2 regions of the Mesorhizobium sp. B2-6-4 genome follow, and region 1 is predicted to be linked to the other one. Evidence: predicted binding sites of a transcription regulator. Region 1 holds the regulator's gene; the other holds the start of a gene.
The links. The regulator PhoB, encoded in region 1, activates phosphate uptake and scavenging genes when phosphate is short. The targets are predictions, from matches to a motif close to TGTCATNNANCTGTCAT.
Positions count from the first base shown of each region.

Region 1 (3,662 bases):
AACACGCCCGAAGTCGCGGTCGAGAAAGCCAAGATCGAGGTCAAGAACCTCAATTTCTACTATGGCCAGTCGAAGGCGCTGAAGGATATCAGCCTGTCGCTGCCCGAGCGCAGCGTCACCGCCTTCATCGGGCCTTCGGGCTGCGGGAAGTCGACGCTGCTGCGCGTCTTCAACCGCATCTATGAGCTCTACCCGAGGCAGAGCGCCGAGGGCCAGGTGCTGCTCGACGGCCAGAATATCCTCGACCGCTCGCAGGACCTCAACCTGCTCAGGACCAAGATCGGCATGGTGTTCCAGAAGCCGACGCCGTTCCCGATGTCGATCTACGAGAACATCGCCTTCGGCGTCAGGCTCTATGAGAAGCTCAGCAAGGCGGAGATGGACGGCCGTGTCGAGCAGGCGCTGAAGCGCGCGGCACTGTGGAGCGAGGTCAAGGACAAGCTCAACGCCAGCGGCCTCAGCCTTTCGGGCGGCCAGCAGCAGCGCCTCTGCATCGCCCGCACTGTGGCGGTAAAGCCGGAGGTCATCCTGCTCGACGAGCCTGCCTCGGCGCTCGATCCGCTGTCGACCGCCAAGATCGAGGAGCTGATCGACGAGTTGCAGGCCGATTATACGATCGTCATCGTCACCCACAACATGCAGCAGGCGGCGCGCGTGTCGAAGCAGACCGCCTTCATGTATCTGGGCGAGCTGGTCGAGTTCGACCGCACCGAGAAGATCTTCACGTCGCCCCGCGAGAAGCGCACGCAGGACTATATCACCGGCCGCTTCGGCTGATCCCAGGCATACGAGGACCAAGATCATGGCCGAACACACAGTCGCAGCCTTTGACGAAGATCTCGGACAGATCAGCAGGCTGATCCGCGACATGGGCGATCTCGCCTCATCGATGGTCGGCGGCGCGACCAAGGCGCTCCTGAATTCCGACAACGCGCTCGCCCAGCGCGTCGTCTCCGACGACGCGATCATGGATGCGCGCCAGCGCGAACTCGACGACCGCGCCATCACCCTGATCGCCAAGCGGCAGCCCATGGCGGACGATCTGCGCCATGTCGTCGGCTCGATCCGCATGGCGGGCGATCTCGAACGCATCGGCGATCTCGCCAAGAACATCGCCAAGCGCGTCGGCACCGTCGGCCTTGCCGCCACGCCGCGCGACCTGTCGCACTCCATCGACGCCATGGCGCAGCTTGTGCTGATCCAGGTGCAAGGCGTGATCGAGGAGTATGCGGCGCGCGATGCCGCGGCACTTGCCAAGCTGCGCGCCGACGATGAACGCATCGACGTCAAATACACGTCGGTCTTCCGCGAGCTGCTGACCTACATGATGGAGGATCCGCGCAACATCACCGCCTGCACGCATCTTTTGTTCTGCGCCAAGAATCTCGAGCGCATCGGCGATCACGTGACCAACATTGCCGAAAATGCCTATTATGTGCTGACCGGCACGCAATTGCCCGCCAATCGCCCGAAGCAGGACGAGACGGCGATGTCGGCGCCAGCGGCTTGACGGCAGGGGTGACCAGTCGATGATCGCGCCACGCATCATGGTGGTGGAGGACGAGGAGCCGCTGGGTGTGCTGCTCCGTTACAATCTGGAATCGGAGGGTTACCAGGTCGAGGTGGTGACGCGCGGCGACGAGGCCGAGATCCGCCTGCAGGAGAATGTGCCCGACCTTCTGGTGCTCGACTGGATGGTGCCGGCGGTTTCCGGCATCGAGCTCTGCCGCCGTCTCCGGATGCGGCCCGAGACCGAGCGGCTGCCGATCATCATGCTGACGGCGCGCGGCGAGGAAAGCGACCGGGTGCGCGGTCTCTCCACCGGCGCCGACGACTATCTGGTCAAGCCGTTCTCAACGCCGGAATTCATGGCACGCGTCAAGGCGCTGCTGCGCCGCGCCAAGCCCGAAGTTCTGTCCAGCGTGCTCAAGGTCGGCGACATCGTGCTCGACCGTGAATCGCACCGGGTCTACCGCAAGAAAAGCGAGATCCGGCTCGGGCCGACCGAGTTCCGCCTGCTCGAATTCATGATGCGACATCCCGGCCGCGTGTTCTCGCGCAGCCAACTGCTCGACAATGTCTGGGGCGAAACGATCTATATCGACGAGCGCACCGTGGACGTGCATGTCGGCCGGCTGCGCAAGGCGGTCAACAACGGCCGCATGCCTGACGTGATCCGCACCATTCGGGGCGCGGGGTACGCGATCCGCGAAGACTAGGGATATGTCACGCAACGTTCTCGCCTATGCCTGATTTCGCCTGTGCCCCCGGCGCGAAAATTTCCTGGTCGACGAAGGTTAGCGCGCGCATGGCGCAGCCCTCGCGGATCAGCGGCAGTTCGTTCGGCTCGGTGTCGAAGGAAATCGATTTCGAGTGCTGGCCGCCGGCGGTCTGGGCAATGGCCTCGCGCAGAGCCGGCTCGATCAGGTCGAAGGCGGCGGCGCTGACGCCGACCATGGCGACCGGCGCCGGATCGATCAGGGCGAACAGGCTGCCAAGGCCGTAACCCAGCGCCTCGCCGGCCTTGCGGTAGGCTTCGCGCTCCGGCCCGTCCTTTTCGCGCGCCGAGGCCGCCAGGGTGCGCATGTCGGCGTCGCTGACGTCGACGGGCTGGGTGTCCTCGCCAAGCTGCCTCGCGTTGCGCCAAATGGCATAGTTGCCGGCATAGGCCTCGACGCAGCCGCGCCGCCCGCAGCGGCAGAGCGCCCCGCCGGGGCGATGGATCATGTGGCCGAACTCGCCTCCGGATGAATGGGTGCCGGTGAACAGTTCACCCTTCAGCACCAAGCCCATGCCGATGCCGTGCGACAAAAGTATGGCGATGAAGTCGTCGCGGTAGCGCTGGGGATCGCGCCAGCGCAGCGCCACCGCCATCATGTTGCAATCGTTCTCCATGGTGGCGGGAATGCCGAACTCGGCCTCCAGTATGTCGGCGAAGGCGATGTCGGTCTGCGGCGTGATCGGCGACCACAGCATGGCGCGCGCATCCGTGTCGGTGATGCCCTGGATCGCCAGCGCGATACGGGCGATGCTGCCGACGTCGAGGTCGGGATCCTCGAACCGCCGCCTGACGATGGCCACGCATTCGCCGATCAGCGCCTCGCGTGACAGGGTCAGCGTGTCCAGCCGGCGCTGCTCCTCAGATATCACCTGGCCGGCATAGTCGATGACTGCGACGGAGAGGAAATTCAGCGACAGCACAACGGTCATCACCGCCGCGGCTTCAGGGTTGAGGCTGAGGCCGACCTGCGGCCGGCCGCGTTTCAGCGCACCGGCCTCGCTCGGCTTGCTCTGCGCCAGGATGCCTTCGCCAATCAGGTCGGAGGAGATCGCCGATATGGTGGAATGGCTGAGCCCGGTGGTCGCGGCAATCTCGGTGCGCGAGGGCTGCCCGGCACGGCGCACGGCCGCGATCACCATCGCCCGGTTGCGTCGGCGCAAATCATCGTGGCGGATTCCGACCGACATGTTTCTCGCATCCTCCCCGTCGCCGCGTTCTCTCCCCAGGATCCCGACGACCGTCAAATACTGGCAGAACCGGCCTTGGCTGTCATTATTTATTCCGGAGCTCGAAAAAAATTCACGAGGACATCAAAATACATCAGAATCGACGTTGACAGTGTTCCGACGATGGACCAGTGTTTTTTCGAGGCTCGAAAAAA
Region 1 covers NZ_VFUE01000027.1:63,045-66,706, forward strand. Annotated here, with positions in the region: gene pstB (phosphate ABC transporter ATP-binding protein PstB) at 1-777, shown strand, start outside; gene phoU (phosphate signaling complex protein PhoU) at 803-1,510, shown strand; gene phoB (phosphate regulon transcriptional regulator PhoB) at 1,530-2,219, shown strand; gene FJ426_RS28085 (ROK family protein) at 2,227-3,468, opposite strand.

Region 2 (3,662 bases), on a different contig from region 1:
GCATGCCTGCAATCGCCGGCGCCACCGCGTAGGGCCAGATCATCAGCGTGCGGTAGAGGCCTTTGCCGCGCACCACCTTTTCCGCCATCACGGCAAGGAGCAGCGCCACGCCCATGGCAACGATCACGGTCGCGAGCGAAAACACCACTGTGACCTTGATCGAGTTGAGATAGGCCGGGTCGGCAAGCACCTTGCGGAAATTGGCAAACCAGACGAACCTGCTCCTCAGCCCGAACGGGTCCTGCCTCAGCATCGACTGGTAGAGCGCCTGCCCGGCCGGCCAGTAGAAGAACACCAGCGTGATGGCAAGTTGCGGCGCCACCAGGAGATATGGCAAGACTTTGTTGGGAAAGACGACGCGCGGGGTCAATGCGCCGCTCCGGCGTGGAAAGCCGAGCGGCACTCTACGGCGCTCACCGCTGCCCTGCCGGGCATCTCCCCCTCTTGGAGGAAGATTGGCAGTTCCTGCGGCAGCTGCCATTCTCCAGCTTTGACAATTGCCGAAAACGGTCGCGACAGCCAGTCTCCCCCCTCCAGGGGGAGATGCCCGGCAGGGCGGAGGGGGGTCTCGTAGAGCAAGGACTATAACTCGATAGGCTCGACGCGCCCTAATTCCCCAGCGCTTCCTTGATCGCCGCGTTGCCACGCGTGACCGCATTGTCGAGCGCCTGCTGGGCGGTTTCCTGGCCGGCAAGCATCTTTTCGAACTCCTCGTTCTGGATGTCGCGCACCTGCGGCAGGTTCGGCAACCGCACGCCCTTCGAATTGTCGGTCGGCGCCTTGCCCGTCATCTGCAGGATCGGCGTCTCGCGACCGGGATTCTTGTCGTAGAAGCCGGACTTTTTCGTCGCCTCATAGGCGGCGAGCGTCACCGGCAGGTATCCCGATTTCTGGTGCAGATATTCCTGCACATCGGTCTTGGACAGATAGGCGAAGAAAGCCGCGACGCCTTTGTACTCCTCGTCGGACTTGCCGCCGAAGACCCAAAGGCTGGCACCGCCCGGCGTCGTGTTCTGCGGCGCGCCCTTGGCGTCGCTGTCATAGGGCAACTGGCCAATGCCGTAGTTCATGCCCGACTTGACGATGTCGCCTAGGCCGCCCGAGGATTCGGTGAAGATGCCGCATTCGCCGGCGAGGAATATCTGCTTGGCTTCGGAGGTGCGCCCGCCATATTTGAAGGTGCCGTCCTTGGCCAGATCGGCGAGCGCCTGGAAATGTTTGACGAAGATCGGCGAGTTGATCTTGAGTTCGACATCACCGCCGGCCAGGCCATTCTGCTGCGTGGCCCACGGCACATCGTTCCACGCCGCGAAGTTTTCCAGGTGTATCCAGGTCAGCCAGGTCGAGGTGTAGCCGCAAGCGGCGGCGCCGCTCGCCTTGATCTTTTTGGCATCCTCCCACACCTCGTTCCAGGTCTTGGGTGGGTTGTTCACATCGAGCCCCGCCTTCTGGAAGATGTCCTTGTTGTAGTAGAGGATCGGCGAGGAGGAGTTGTAGGGGAAGGACAGCATGGTGCCGTCCGGCGTCGAATAATAACCGACGATGCCTGGCAGATACTGGCTCTTGTCAAAGTTCATCCCGGCGCCGGTCAGCACCTCGGCCACTGGCTTGATCGCGTCCCGGGCCGCCATCATCACGCCGGTGCCGACATCGAACACCTGGATGATGTCAGGCGACTGGCCGGCGCGATAGGCGGCGATGCCGGCATTCAGCGTTTCGGGATAGGTGCCCTTGAAAACCGGAACAATCTGGTAGTCGCCCTGGCTGGCGTTGAAATCCTTGGAAATCTTGTCGACGACCTCTGCGTTGGCGCCGGTCATGGCGTGCCACCAGCTGATCTGCGTGACGGCGAAGGCGGAGGTTGTGGAAAGCAGGGTCACGGCGACACCGGCCGCGAAGCCAAAGAACTTCATGTTTCGTCTCCCGTTCTCATTGCTTGTCATTGGCGAAAGGGGCACTCCCGCAATGGCACTATGTGTCGTTCGCGCGCAGCGGACAACGGTTTTGTTGCGGGCAGGCGCACTTCATGTCCGGCTAAAGTAGCGTTCACTTCCGGATGAAAGTGACCCGGAAAAGGATTGCATAGCGGCTTGCTGCTTGAATTGATGTACCAGGGACCTGTCTCGAGACGGTCAGCGACCTCACCGACGAACGGCGTCTAACAGCACATGACAACGCTGACATGACAACGCTGAAAAAGGCGTCGGTTTGCTCGGTCGATGCGTGGAAATTCCCGTCCCGCGCTCAGCCTGACGGATTTGACATCGGCCAATCAGTCTGCTGGCCGGGAATGGGTCTGCCGCCGCTCAGTTCTGCTGCCGCTGGGTTCCAGAAGCGCGCGGCAAGTAGAGATGCAGGCTTGTTCCCTGACCGATTTCGCTATCGATTCGGACATGCCCACCGGATTGCTTGATGAAGCCGTAAACTTGGCTTAGCCCGAGTCCCGTACCCTGCCCTTCCGATTTTGTTGTGAAGAACGGCTCGAAAACGCGCGCCAGGGTGTCCTTGCTCATTCCACAGCCGGTATCGCGTACAGTCACGCGAACAAATGAAGCCGCCGCTGAACGCAAATCCTCCAGATCATTTGGAAAATTGCTGGTCTCAATCGTGAGGGTGCCACTGCCTTTCATTGCATCTCTGGCGTTCACCGCAAGGTTAAGAACGGCGATGTCGAGCTGGTTGGCATCGATAAGGATAGGGTCCAAGGCTGGATCCAGATTGCATTGCACCCGGATACCGCTCCCCAACGTCCGTTCCAGCAGCGTCGTCAGCCCCTTGATACGTTCATTGAGATCAATCTGTTCCGGGACCAGGGATTGGCGTCGCGAAAAGGCAAGCAGTTGCTGTGTTAGCGCTCCTCCATTTTCGATCCGCCTGAACATCTCCTCGACCAGCAGAGTGACTTTCTCATCCGCAGGATCTTTAGCGATCTGTTTCTCCAGAAGCCGAAGGCCAGACCCGAAAACGGCGAGTAGGTTGTTGAAGTCATGGACAATGCCAGCTGCGAGGCGTCCAATGGCTTCGAGCTTTTGTGACTGGCGTGCGTTTTCTTCTCTTGATCGCTGGGCCGAGACATCGCGCAGGCTGGCAAGCAATGCGGGCCTGCTGTCCCAGGTAACCTCGACCGTACGCATTTCCACTTCTGCCGGCTTGCGGCCGGAACGGTGAACGGTGATCTCGGCGATCTCTCCGGAGACGACCGGACGGCCGAGCGGAACGTGGAGGAGTTCGTCAAGCGGCTGTCCAAAAATTACGGCTGCCGCAGGATTGGCATAGAGCACTGTTCCGTCCAAATCGACCACCAGCATCCCGTCGGCGGTATTTTCGATCAACTGGCGAAAGCTGAGCTGGCTGATGCCAGCCGGAGATGCATCTCCGGGCGATTCCAGCATTTCGGCGGCGTTTTGCGCCGTATTCAAGGCGCTCTTCATGTCGACGTGTTGTCCACGGCGGAGTCGCCGAACACATCAGGCGCGCTGTCAAAGGGCTTTCCAAGATGCATACCGCCACTGTCGATGGTGAAGCGCCGTATCTGTTTGTCGTGTTCGCTGCCGCGCATTTTCAGCACCATCATGCCGCGATGCATGAATTCTTCCTGCTGAATGTAGCGCAACAGAATGATCGAATCGGTGAGTGTGGAAATATGCTGCTCGCTAGCGCTC
Region 2 covers NZ_VFUE01000015.1:68,192-71,853, forward strand. Annotated here, with positions in the region: gene ugpA (sn-glycerol-3-phosphate ABC transporter permease UgpA) at 1-370, opposite strand, end outside; gene ugpB (sn-glycerol-3-phosphate ABC transporter substrate-binding protein UgpB) at 609-1,913, opposite strand; gene FJ426_RS21195 (ATP-binding protein) at 2,307-3,431, opposite strand; gene kaiC (circadian clock protein KaiC) at 3,428-3,662, opposite strand, start outside.
Region 2: a site for PhoB is predicted at 2,172-2,188, ahead of ugpB (sn-glycerol-3-phosphate ABC transporter substrate-binding protein UgpB). Genes of this name have one in related genera too.